3 regions of the Bacillus cereus group sp. Bce041 genome follow, and region 3 is predicted to be linked to each of the others. Evidence: a T-box and tRNA genes for the amino acid it is inferred to sense, from the RefSeq annotation. Region 3 holds a T-box; the other regions hold tRNA genes.

Region 1 (4,086 bases), on a different contig from region 3:
GAAATCGTGTATACGTCACAAGCGTATCAAGGGTTCGAATCCCTTGCTCTCCGCCATAGGATTTATAATATTTGGCCCGTTGGTCAAGTGGTTAAGACACCGCCCTTTCACGGCGGTAACACGGGTTCGAATCCCGTACGGGTCACCACTTTGGAGGATTAGCTCAGCTGGGAGAGCACCTGCCTTACAAGCAGGGGGTCGGCGGTTCGATCCCGTCATCCTCCACCATATAAATTTTATATGAATAGTATTATCGCGGGGTGGAGCAGCACGGTAGCTCGTCGGGCTCATAACCCGAAGGTCGCAGGTTCAAATCCTGTCCCCGCAACCAAATGGTCCCGTGGTGTAGTGGTTAACATGCCTGCCTGTCACGCAGGAGATCGCCGGTTCGACCCCGGTCGGGACCGCCATTTTAATAAGGCTCGGTAGCTCAGTCGGTAGAGCAGAGGACTGAAAATCCTCGTGTCGGCGGTTCGATTCCGTCCCGAGCCACCATTTATTTTAATAAAATACGCCGGCTTAGCTCAATTGGTAGAGCAACTGACTTGTAATCAGTAGGTTGGGGGTTCAAGTCCTCTAGCCGGCACCATGTAAGTTTCGGAGGGGTAGCGAAGTGGCTAAACGCGGCGGACTGTAAATCCGCTCCTTCGGGTTCGGCAGTTCGAATCTGCCCCCCTCCACCATTTACATAGGGGCATAGTTTAAAGGTAGAACTGAGGTCTCCAAAACCTCCAGTGTGGGTTCGATTCCTACTGCCCCTGCCAAATATATTTACACAACATGGCGGTTGTGGCGAAGTGGTTAACGCACCGGATTGTGGCTCCGGCATTCGTGGGTTCGATTCCCATCAGTCGCCCCATTTTTATTTTAAAAATTACAAATAATCTAATGGATACTTACATATAATTAAGTAAGAATTCGATGGGCTATAGCCAAGCGGTAAGGCAACGGACTTTGACTCCGTCATGCGCTGGTTCGAATCCAGCTAGCCCAGCCATTTTTGCGGAAGTAGTTCAGTGGTAGAATACAACCTTGCCAAGGTTGGGGTCGCGGGTTCGAATCCCGTCTTCCGCTCCAATAAAATTTAATATGGCGGCATAGCCAAGTGGTAAGGCAGAGGTCTGCAAAACCTTTATCACCGGTTCAAATCCGGTTGCCGCCTTTTCTTTTGTGCCGATGTGGCGGAATTGGCAGACGCGCACGACTCAAAATCGTGTTCCTTCGGGAGTGTCGGTTCGACCCCGACCATCGGTATCATGAACGGCGTAATAAAAGACTCTACACCAAATGTGTAGAGTCTTTTTATGTTTTCATCACACTATAAAATAAGCAAAATGGTGTGTTGGTGAAATGGTTATAAATGATTAAGGTAAACTTATTCATTTAGTACATGCGATACAGTTGGGGAAAGCTACAAAACAATAAAGGGATAAATTTTTATCCCTTTATATAATTTCATTATTTTATAGAGAATTTCTCCAACCTGGTGACAGGAAGTTAAATCCGACGCCACCAGTAGATATTAGTACATGATCAGCTGTTAATTTCGTAATTTCTAAGAACTTCTTTTCAAACTCTTCTCTGTTGTATTTGTACATAGTTGAGTGGCATGACCACATGTGCGTTGAAGTACTCAACCAGTCTCCTAATTCCTTTAATTCAGGAAACGACTCAAATCGAATTGGTTCATCTAATTTCATGAATCTCACTTGATAGATAGTTGGGTTTAATTTTTCTCCTATTCCTTTAAAAGCATGTGATTTTTTGTCTTTTGAATGTGTCATAATTCACCCTCCATCTTTTCTTCAAATTTTTTCCTATTTTTATTATACAACAATAGAAAACAATTATGGAAATAATATGGAAATCTTTATTGGCAATATAAAAAGACTCTAACAGAAATGTTAGAGTCTTTTTGTTAAATTATACTATGTGCTTCTAAAATTCGTAATAAACGTAGGAATTCATGTATAATATAACTTGTCGAAAGAACAAAATGATAGTGATTTATATTATGTCTGTAATATGAATCAAAAATGAACTTTTTATATTTCTTTTAAAAATGTGTTGAACACACATTATATTTCATATTAATATTTTTATGTAGATTTAAAACGGGAAAGAGAGTGGAAAGTATGGGCCGTAAATGGAACAATATTAAAGACAAAAAAGCATCAAAAGATGCAAATACAAGCCGTATATACGCGAAATTTGGGCGTGAAATTTATGTGGCAGCAAAACAAGGCGAGCCAGATCCAGAATCAAACCAAGCACTAAGAGTTGTATTAGAGCGTGCGAAAACATACAATGTTCCAAGAACAATTATTGATCGTGCAGTTGAAAAAGCAAAAGGCGGTTCAGAAGAAAATTATGACGAGCTTCGTTATGAAGGATTCGGACCAAATGGAGCTATGGTTATTGTAGATACACTTACAAATAACGTAAACCGTACTGCAGCAGATGTACGAGCTGCATTTAGCAAAAACAGTGGTAATATGGGTGTGAACGGTTCTGTAGCTTACATGTTTGATGCGACAGCTGTTATCGGCCTTGAAGGTAAAACATCAGATGAAGTTCTTGAAATTTTAATGGAAGCAGATGTAGATGCACGTGACATTCTAGAAGAAGAAGATTCTGTTATCGTGTATGCTGAACCAGATCAATTTCATGCAGTACAATCTGCACTTAAAGGTGCTGGCGTTGAGGAGTTTACAGTTGCAGAATTAACAATGCTTGCACAAAGTGATGTAACACTTCCTGAAGATGCTCAAGCACAATTTGAGAAAATGGTTGATGCATTAGAAGATTTAGAAGATGTTCAACAAGTTTATCACAACGTAGACTTAGGAGAGTAATACGATAGATGACCCTTTTCGCTTAGCGGATAGGGTCTTTTTTATGAAGTTAATTAAGGTGATGAAGTATTAAAGGTATTTTGTTGTAGGTAGGGAATATGATTATAGGGATATATAAAATATTCATTATCTCTAGGAGGCTTAATATGGAACATAAGACACCAAAGCATATCGTTGCTGTAGCCGGTTATTTAACAAATGGAAAAAATGAAGTGTTATTAACAAAAGTGCACTGGCGAGCTGATACGTGGGAGTTGCCAGGAGGACAGGTAGAAGAAGGCGAAGCGCTCGATCAAGCTGTCTGTAGGGAAATAAAAGAGGAAACAGGGTTAACGGTGAAGCCTATCGGAATTACAGGCGTTTATTATAATACTTCTATGCATATTCTAGCTGTTGTTTTTAAAGTAGCATATATAAGTGGTGAAATAAAAATTCAACCTGAAGAAATACAAGAGGCTAAATTTGTTGATTTAAATGAAGAGAACATAGATGAGTATATAACGCGTCCTCATATGAAATCCAGAACGCTTGATGCAATGAGAGCAACACATTTTATTCCGTATGAAACGTGGGAAGTACAGCCGTATAATTTAATAGGAAGATTGTAAAGAAAAGAGTAGCCGATTGAGATACATTCGAATCACTACTCTTTTTTTGTATACTGTTTAAGAAAAAGGTCAAAATAATAATAGCACTAGTATTGATTTTGGGAACGTTTGTTCTGTATAATAAATCTATATGTTATATACATTTAGATTACTAGATAGTCAAAAGTATATATATTTGTAGATGATATAATTAAAGTATAAAGTGAAAATATAATAGTCTTAAGGGTTTCTCTTTTATTGGTTATTCGTACTTTAACATAACCTATATTCAATATTTCAGATGAATAGTAGATAAAAAAAGACTGTGATACAATACTCTTTTATCCCACTATTTGCTGGGCAGTAAGCTTGATTAATGAGGACCGATTAAAGTTTCACTTTATACCTTACAATGATGTAAGGTACGTGTAAGAGAAATCGATGGGATATTTTTTTACAACAATGTATTCTTAAAGTAAGAGTTATATGCTGTGTGGAAAAGAGGTGTTCAAGATGAAAGAACGAGTATTATCTAGGGTGAACTATCATCAAAAAGTTGCATTAAATCCAATGACTAAACTTTTTTATAAAGCCATTATATTATTATTATTGTTAAGTTGTACGTTATTATTCATTGGAAATGT
Region 2 (4,086 bases), on a different contig from region 3:
TCGAGGACTTAACCATATAATATGTAGCAATGTTATCTAGTTTTGAAAGAATATAAAAAACTTATTGACTTTCGAGGTCAAATAAGTTAAAATGATTCTTGTCTTAAATGAATACAGTCTGGTAATGATGGCAGAGAGGTCACACCCGTTCCCATACCGAACACGGAAGTTAAGCTCTCTAGCGCCGATGGTAGTTGGGACCTTGTCCCTGTGAGAGTAGGACGTTGCCAGGCAAAATGGAGGATTAGCTCAGCTGGGAGAGCACCTGCCTTACAAGCAGGGGGTCGGCGGTTCGATCCCGTCATCCTCCACCATATATGTCGGAGGGGTAGCGAAGTGGCTAAACGCGGCGGACTGTAAATCCGCTCCTTCGGGTTCGGCAGTTCGAATCTGCCCCCCTCCACCATTCTTAATTAATGGGCTATAGCCAAGCGGTAAGGCAACGGACTTTGACTCCGTCATGCGCTGGTTCGAATCCAGCTAGCCCAGCCATTAAGAGCCATTAGCTCAGTTGGTAGAGCATCTGACTTTTAATCAGAGGGTCGAAGGTTCGAGTCCTTCATGGCTCACCATTTTAATGAAATATGCGGGTGTGGCGGAATTGGCAGACGCACTAGACTTAGGATCTAGCGCCTTTGGCGTGGGGGTTCGACTCCCTTCACCCGCACTTTTAATAAAATAACTCATACATGTCTTGCGGAAGTAGTTCAGTGGTAGAATACAACCTTGCCAAGGTTGGGGTCGCGGGTTCGAATCCCGTCTTCCGCTCCAATTTTCAATATGACATGCCGGGGTGGCGGAACAGGCAGACGCACAGGACTTAAAATCCTGCGGTGGGTGACCACCGTGCGGGTTCGACCCCCGCCCTCGGCACCATATGCGCCCGTAGCTCAATTGGATAGAGCGTTTGACTACGGATCAAGAGGTTAGGGGTTCGACTCCTCTCGGGCGCGCTTTTATTAACGGGAAGTGGCTCAGCTTGGTAGAGCACCTGGTTTGGGACCAGGGGGTCGCAGGTTCAAATCCTGTCTTCCCGATATTCCCAAAAAACACGGGGCCTTAGCTCAGCTGGGAGAGCGCCTGCCTTGCACGCAGGAGGTCAGCGGTTCGATCCCGCTAGGCTCCACTTTATTTAATATATGTCTCGGAGGTATACCCAAGTTCGGCTGAAGGGATCGGTCTTGAAAACCGACAGGCGGTGAGAATCGCGCGGGGGTTCGAATCCCTCTACCTCCTCCATTTTTTCTTTAATGGTTTAGACATATAATAATAAAATATTTATTTTTTCCTTCATGGAGGTATACCCAAGTTCGGCTGAAGGGATCGGTCTTGAAAACCGACAGGCGGCGAGAGTCGCGCGGGGGTTCGAATCCCTCTACCTCCTCCATTTTTTAAAACTTTATATTGTCGCGGGGTGGAGCAGCACGGTAGCTCGTCGGGCTCATAACCCGAAGGTCGCAGGTTCAAATCCTGTCCCCGCAACCAAATGGTCCCGTGGTGTAGTGGTTAACATGCCTGCCTGTCACGCAGGAGATCGCCGGTTCGACCCCGGTCGGGACCGCCATTTATGTTGGCTCGGTAGCTCAGTCGGTAGAGCAGAGGACTGAAAATCCTCGTGTCGGCGGTTCGATTCCGTCCCGAGCCACCATTTTTTTATGCCGGCTTAGCTCAATTGGTAGAGCAACTGACTTGTAATCAGTAGGTTGGGGGTTCAAGTCCTCTAGCCGGCATCATTTAGGGGCATAGTTTAAAGGTAGAACTGAGGTCTCCAAAACCTCCAGTGTGGGTTCGATTCCTACTGCCCCTGTAAAGTATATGGGCCTATAGCTCAGCTGGTTAGAGCGCACGCCTGATAAGCGTGAGGTCGATGGTTCGAGTCCATTTAGGCCCACCATATATTATTCCGCAGTAGCTCAGTGGTAGAGCTATCGGCTGTTAACCGATCGGTCGTAGGTTCGAGTCCTACCTGCGGAGCCATGGCCCGTTGGTCAAGTGGTTAAGACACCGCCCTTTCACGGCGGTAACACGGGTTCGAATCCCGTACGGGTCATACAAAAAGAGTCAGCATTATGCTGGCTCTTTTTTATTTTGTTAATCCTTTTTATTACGTTACTTTCCAGAAATAAATAAAGGAATTTTGGAAAAGCTATGGTATGTATAAAAAGGAGGAAATCATAATGACACGAGTGAGAGACTTAATGAGTACCCATATTGTACATTGTACACCGCTAGACAATGTATATGAGGCAGCTGTAAAAATGAAGGAAGAATCGGTTGGATTAATTCCTGTTGTTGAAAATGAGCAAGTTGTTGGGCTTGTTACTGATCGTGATTTAGTCGTTCGAGGGATTGCTGAAAAACATCCTGGATCTAATAAGATTACAAATGTAATGACAACAAATATTATCTCAGTTTCTCCAAATGATTCTATTGAAAAAGCTACAGAGCTAATGGCACAGCATCAAATTAGACGATTACCAGTAGTTGATAGTGGTCAACTTATTGGCATGTTAGCACTAGGAGATTTAGCTATAAGGGAATCAGCAGATGATCAAGCTGGATTTGCCTTGAGCGAAATCTCAGAGCGTACAGAGTAAATTGAAACTTTCATTAACCGAGAGTTTAATGGTCACTCATAAAGAGCTAAATTATATATAAATTTCAGATACATTATTCTAGTATATATGGATTAAACTAATATGTTAGCGTGATGTATCTGAGACATTATATAATAAGTATGTGGTTAATAATTTCGACATTTTTTTAAAATTTGTTATTCTTAATTTTTAATAAGAGAAAAGATGATATACTGATAGATATAAGTATTATGAGAGATTTTGAATATAACAATATTAATTTTTAGTGGTGCGATAATAAATTAATATTTCCTACATAGATGAAAAGGGAAGGGGAATTATATGAAGGCTGTACAGGGCGATCCAAATTGGAATTTGGTTACAGATACATATATAGAACCAAATAATTTCGCTGAATTATTTTCTTTGCTTGTACCTTGTCACCCAAAAGGTGAGGGGAAAGAACGAACTATATTAGTATGGAAAGAGAAAGAATTTTATAAAGAAGAAAATTTAGCGGCATTTATCGTATATGGCATGAATAAAGCAAAGAAATTACCGCAGTTTCATAAAGATGAAATTCCAACTTTAGTGCGTATTCTTCGCTTATGCCAAGAGATTGGTTGGTATGAAGAGGCAAATGATTTTATGATAGCGCAAGGATTAGCTGAGTTTGTTCATACTTCATTGGAATATGAAACATGGGATCTTTTGACGCAATCAGTTGCTTTAAATTATTTAATTATTAAATATCGTATAGGTGAATTGACAGATAGGGATATTGAAATTTGGGATAGAGTTAAATTTAATGAGAAGTGTATAACCGATTGTAAACATTTATTATCTCATAAAGAAGTATTGGAATTTACATTCTTTTATATGTGCAAGAGAGCGAAATCATTATCAAAAGAGCAATTAAATAGTGATATGATGAGTTTAGCAATGTATTGTAATACTTTTGTATATGATTTGTATACATATGATTTATTACGGAAATATCGTAAGTGTACAGATTTCCTATCATATTATGGACCTAGTCAGGCAGTTTTAGCATGTCAAAGAGCTGTATTATCTCAAATTTCCGATCGCTTAGACCCATTAAAGACAACGCATGTAGATGATTATTTATATGTGATGAAAGAAATGATGGAGCATATGACGATAGGAGTAATGGATCGATATGGTCATTTTATTGGAAAGCTACTATCTTATGTGCCATTTTTCGAAATGATACAAGTTCCACAGCATGCATATTATTGTGAAGAATTACTGTATATTTGTAAGGGCATTGAATATAAAGAAGAAACACTACGCAATTATATATTTATACAATTACATGATTGTTTACCATCATTCTTTAGGCTATTTCTTAAAAATAAGCGTTACGCAACGATTCATGATATTCTTTTCTATTGGTGCGATGACGAACAACGAATGAGCTTAGAGAAAAAATATAATCTGAGCTTTATTTATGAAAAATATGCTTGTGGATAAACAATATTTTCGATAT
Region 3 (4,086 bases):
ATACTCGGTATGCTAGTGGGGCCACATGCGCCAGATTTAGGGCTTATCGATTTAAGATTTATTGAAAGCGGAGAAGTTATTTCCTTCCTCGGCCGTGTTGGCGTTATATTCCTCTTATTCTATTTAGGCTTAGAATTCTCAATTAAAAAATTAATTAAATCAGGAAAATCAATTGCTTTTGGGGGAACTGTTCATATATCGCTTAATTTTATATTAGGTTTACTTTACGGATATATAATGGGTTTCCCCTTATTAGAAACATTAATTATTGCTGGGATTATAACAATTTCATCGAGTGCAATTGTTGCGAAAGTAATTGTTGATTTAAGAAGATCTGGTAATAAAGAGACGGAGCTAATTTTAGGAATCATTATGTTTGATGATATCTTTTTAGCCGTATATTTATCAGTCATTTCAGGATTAGTACTCGGAGGGGCAACGTCACTTGTAGGGGCTCTTACATCTATTTTAATCGCAGTAGGGTATATGCTACTATTCTTTGTAGTTGCTAGAAAAGCTACACGATTTTTAAATAAAATGTTAGATATTTCGTCCAATGAAATTTTTATTATCGTAATATTCGCTATTTTGTTCTTTGTAGCAGGATTTTCAGAAACGATTCATGTCGCGGAGGCGATTGGAGCATTATTATTGGGGCTCGTCTTTTCTGAAACAGAGCATAGTGATCGAATTGAACAGCTCGTTGTTCCGTTTCGTGATTTCTTTGGAGCTATATTTTTTTTCAGCTTCGGTTTAAGTATAGATCCATTTTCACTTGGAGGAGCAGTGTGGTTGGCATTAGGAGCAGTTTTCATTACTCTTATCGGTAATTTTACTGCTGGAATGGTTGCGGGGCGTAAAGCTGGGTTATCGCATAAGGCTTCTACGAATATCGGTTTAACACTTGTATCACGCGGAGAATTTTCCATTATCGTCGCGAATATTGGAATTGCGGGCGGCTTAATGGCAACTATTAAACCATTCTCTGCTTTGTATGTTTTAATATTAGCATCGTTAGGACCTTTGTTAACGAAAGAATCTGGGAGAATATATTCCTTATTAGATAAAATATTTAAATGGAGCGCTAAAGAAAGTGCGAAGCGAGAAAAGGAAGTTGGATAGTATAAAGAGGCTGCATGAAGTTCATGCAGCCTCTTTATACATTGTTACTGTTGTCATTTTTTGTCGGTAAGTCGATATATTTTAATAATCGCTGAGATAATCCAAGAAGCAATCAGTATAATTTCATTTACCGTCGAACCATTATCTGAATTTCATCAACTATTAATCAGTTGCCTTCCTATTTAAAAACGACTACAATTTTACTGTTATATATATGAACGAAAAAAATAGAATAGGAGGGGAAACTATGCCAAGGAAAGTATGGCTATTAGTAGCTGGGATGATTATTAATGTCACGGGTGCTTCTTTTTTATGGCCTTTTAATACAATTTATTTGCATGATCACCTAGGAAAATCTTTATCTGTGGCCGGAATGGTATTAATGATCAATTCGCTTACTGGTGTAATCGGAAACTTGCTCGGCGGTGTTTTATTTGATAAATGGGGCGGTTATAAATCAACTTTAGTAGGGATTGTGATTACACTTGTATCGATTTTAGGTCTTGTGTTCTTCCACGGTTGGCCGTTATATGTTGTGTGGCTAGCGTTAATCGGCTTCGGTTCTGGAATGGTCTTCCCATCGATGTATGCGATGGTTGGTACGGTTTGGCCAGAAGGCGGAAGACGGGCATTTAATGCGATGTACGTTGGACAAAATGTTGGTATTGCGATCGGAACAGCATGTGGTGGATTAGTTGCATCGTATCGTTTTGATTATATTTTCTTAGCGAATTTTATTTTATACTTTGTTTTCTTTTTAATTGCTTTTATTGGATTCCGCGGTATGGAAGACAAGAAAGAGCCAGGAGTGCAAAAAGAAGTCGAAACGAAAAAAGGGTGGTCACTTACACCTGGATTTAAAGCACTTCTTATCGTGTGTGTAGCATATGCTTTATGCTGGGTTACATACGTACAGTGGCAAGGAGCGATTGCAACACATATGCAAGAATTGAATATTAGCCTTCGTCACTATAGTTTACTATGGACGATAAACGGAGCGATGATTGTTTGTGCGCAACCACTTGTTAGTATGCTAATTCGTTGGATGAAGCGTTCTTTAAAACAGCAAATTATGATTGGAATTTTCATTTTTGCGGCGTCATTCATTGTGTTAAGTCAAGCGCAGCAATTTACGATGTTCCTCGTTGCGATGGTAACATTAACAATTGGTGAGTTATTTGTATGGCCTGCGGTTCCAACGATTGCAAATATACTTGCACCAAAAGATAAATTAGGATTTTATCAAGGTGTCGTAAATAGTGCGGCTACTGTAGGGAAAATGTTCGGGCCGGTCGTTGGCGGAGCAATTGTGGATTTATACAATATGGAAGTATTGTTTATAGCAATCATGGTAATGCTTGTAGTAGCGCTTATAGCAACGAGCATTTATGATAAACGAGTAAAAGTAGAAGAAACAGTTGAAGAAAAAATTGCAGTTTAGTTTGACGGAACATGTAACATGTTTTAGAATATATTTAAATAAAACAACCTTTAGAACAAGGGAGATAGCTCGGCTGTCTTAAGATGAATTCGTTAGTTATTAAGAGTAACGATTAACCGAGAAGTCCTCGCTTTAAGTAAGCTCTTAAGAGATACTAGGTGAAGGATAGTTCACTTAACTTATATGTGTAATAACAGTGAGAAGGAGTAGTAGTAATAGAAGCTGGTTTAGAGAGTTGACGGTCGGTGCAAGTCAATCCACGTTTCGTTATGAACTCGCCTTTGAGTTGCAGTTGTGAAACTAATAGTAGCAATTGCCGTTAATCCACGTTACGGATCTAAGCGAATGTATATTTGTACATTAATTTAGGGTGGTACCGCGGGAATCTATAACCTCTCGTCCCTTTCTAGGGATGAGAGGTTTTTTGTATTTTGGGCGGTGAAAATAAATAGAATTTCAAGGAGGGTATCTCATGAGCTTTAATCATCAAGAAATTGAGAAGAAGTGGCAAGGGTACTGGGAAGAGAATAAAACATTCCGTACGCCAGATGAGACAGAAAAACCAAAATTTTATGCACTAGATATGTTCCCATATCCATCAGGTGCAGGCTTACACGTAGGACATCCAGAAGGTTATACAGCGACAGATATTTTATCTCGTATGAAGCGTATGCAAGGATATAACGTTCTGCATCCAATGGGATGGGATGCATTTGGTCTTCCAGCAGAGCAATATGCACTTGATACTGGAAACAGCCCAGCTGAATTTACAGAGCATAATATTAATACGTTCCGTAACCAAATTAAATCATTAGGTTTCTCTTACGATTGGGACCGTGAAGTAAATACAACAGATCCAAACTACTATAAGTGGACGCAATGGATCTTCCTAAAACTATTTGAAAAAGGCTTAGCTTACGTTGATGAAGTACCTGTAAACTGGTGCCCAGCACTTGGTACAGTACTTGCAAACGAAGAAATCATTGACGGTAAGAGTGAGCGTGGTGGACATCCAGTTGAGCGTCGTCCGATGAGACAGTGGATGTTAAAAATTACAGCTTACGGAGATCGTCTATTAGAAGATCTAGATGAGCTTGATTGGCCTGAAAGCTTAAAAGATATGCAACGTAACTGGATCGGTCGTTCTGAAGGTGCAGAAGTACACTTCAACATCGATGGTACAGACGAGAAATTCACAGTTTTCACAACGCGCCCTGATACATTATTTGGTGCAACATACTGTGTACTAGCTCCAGAACATGCACTTGTTGCAGAAATTACAACAGCAGAACAAAAAGAAGCGGTAGAAGCTTACATTAACGCTGTAAAAATGAAGAGTGACCTAGAGCGTACAGAACTTGCGAAAGAGAAAACTGGTGTATTCACTGGTGCTTACGCAGTTAACCCAGTAAACGGTGAGAAATTACCAATCTGGATCGCTGACTATGTTCTTGCAACTTACGGAACAGGTGCTGTAATGGCAGTTCCAGCTCACGATGAGCGTGACTATGAATTCGCATCAG

The links. The T-box of region 3 lies ahead of leuS (leucine--tRNA ligase). A T-box ahead of a tRNA ligase gene usually reads a tRNA of that ligase, here a tRNA-Leu.
Region 1: it encodes a tRNA-Leu, which carries the amino acid that the T-box ahead of leuS (leucine--tRNA ligase) is inferred to sense. The anticodon was not compared.
Region 2: it encodes a tRNA-Leu, which carries the amino acid that the T-box ahead of leuS (leucine--tRNA ligase) is inferred to sense. The anticodon was not compared.

Annotation. Positions count from the first base shown of each region.
Region 1 covers NZ_JBQXON010000009.1:200,274-204,359, reverse strand. Annotated here, with positions in the region: tRNA gene ACUN13_RS23770 (tRNA-Ser) at 1-56, shown strand, start outside; tRNA gene ACUN13_RS23765 (tRNA-Glu) at 74-148, shown strand; tRNA gene ACUN13_RS23760 (tRNA-Val) at 153-228, shown strand; tRNA gene ACUN13_RS23755 (tRNA-Met) at 255-331, shown strand; tRNA gene ACUN13_RS23750 (tRNA-Asp) at 335-410, shown strand; tRNA gene ACUN13_RS23745 (tRNA-Phe) at 420-495, shown strand; tRNA gene ACUN13_RS23740 (tRNA-Thr) at 514-589, shown strand; tRNA gene ACUN13_RS23735 (tRNA-Tyr) at 600-683, shown strand; tRNA gene ACUN13_RS23730 (tRNA-Trp) at 691-764, shown strand; tRNA gene ACUN13_RS23725 (tRNA-His) at 784-859, shown strand; tRNA gene ACUN13_RS23720 (tRNA-Gln) at 923-997, shown strand; tRNA gene ACUN13_RS23715 (tRNA-Gly) at 1,003-1,077, shown strand; tRNA gene ACUN13_RS23710 (tRNA-Cys) at 1,092-1,162, shown strand; tRNA gene ACUN13_RS23705 (tRNA-Leu) at 1,173-1,254, shown strand; gene ACUN13_RS23700 (DUF3884 family protein) at 1,464-1,784, opposite strand; gene ACUN13_RS23695 (YebC/PmpR family DNA-binding transcriptional regulator) at 2,136-2,855, shown strand; gene ACUN13_RS23690 (NUDIX hydrolase) at 3,002-3,463, shown strand; gene ACUN13_RS23685 (transglycosylase domain-containing protein) at 3,956-4,086, shown strand, end outside.
Region 2 covers NZ_JBQXON010000002.1:1,072,976-1,077,061, reverse strand. Annotated here, with positions in the region: partial or broken rRNA gene ACUN13_RS11685 (23S ribosomal RNA) at 1-16, shown strand, start outside; rRNA gene rrf (5S ribosomal RNA) at 118-233, shown strand; tRNA gene ACUN13_RS11675 (tRNA-Val) at 239-314, shown strand; tRNA gene ACUN13_RS11670 (tRNA-Tyr) at 323-406, shown strand; tRNA gene ACUN13_RS11665 (tRNA-Gln) at 418-492, shown strand; tRNA gene ACUN13_RS11660 (tRNA-Lys) at 497-572, shown strand; tRNA gene ACUN13_RS11655 (tRNA-Leu) at 587-667, shown strand; tRNA gene ACUN13_RS11650 (tRNA-Gly) at 697-771, shown strand; tRNA gene ACUN13_RS11645 (tRNA-Leu) at 788-876, shown strand; tRNA gene ACUN13_RS11640 (tRNA-Arg) at 880-953, shown strand; tRNA gene ACUN13_RS11635 (tRNA-Pro) at 964-1,037, shown strand; tRNA gene ACUN13_RS11630 (tRNA-Ala) at 1,054-1,126, shown strand; tRNA gene ACUN13_RS11625 (tRNA-Ser) at 1,147-1,239, shown strand; tRNA gene ACUN13_RS11620 (tRNA-Ser) at 1,295-1,387, shown strand; tRNA gene ACUN13_RS11615 (tRNA-Met) at 1,409-1,485, shown strand; tRNA gene ACUN13_RS11610 (tRNA-Asp) at 1,489-1,564, shown strand; tRNA gene ACUN13_RS11605 (tRNA-Phe) at 1,573-1,648, shown strand; tRNA gene ACUN13_RS11600 (tRNA-Thr) at 1,658-1,730, shown strand; tRNA gene ACUN13_RS11595 (tRNA-Trp) at 1,737-1,807, shown strand; tRNA gene ACUN13_RS11590 (tRNA-Ile) at 1,818-1,894, shown strand; tRNA gene ACUN13_RS11585 (tRNA-Asn) at 1,903-1,977, shown strand; tRNA gene ACUN13_RS11580 (tRNA-Glu) at 1,979-2,050, shown strand; gene ACUN13_RS11575 (CBS domain-containing protein) at 2,178-2,597, shown strand; gene ACUN13_RS11570 (DUF3965 domain-containing protein) at 2,919-4,070, shown strand.
Region 3 covers NZ_JBQXON010000001.1:982,951-987,036, reverse strand. Annotated here, with positions in the region: gene ACUN13_RS05180 (cation:proton antiporter domain-containing protein) at 1-1,122, shown strand, start outside; gene ACUN13_RS05175 (MDR family MFS transporter) at 1,370-2,563, shown strand; T-box leader at 2,751-2,970, shown strand; gene leuS (leucine--tRNA ligase) at 3,036-4,086, shown strand, end outside.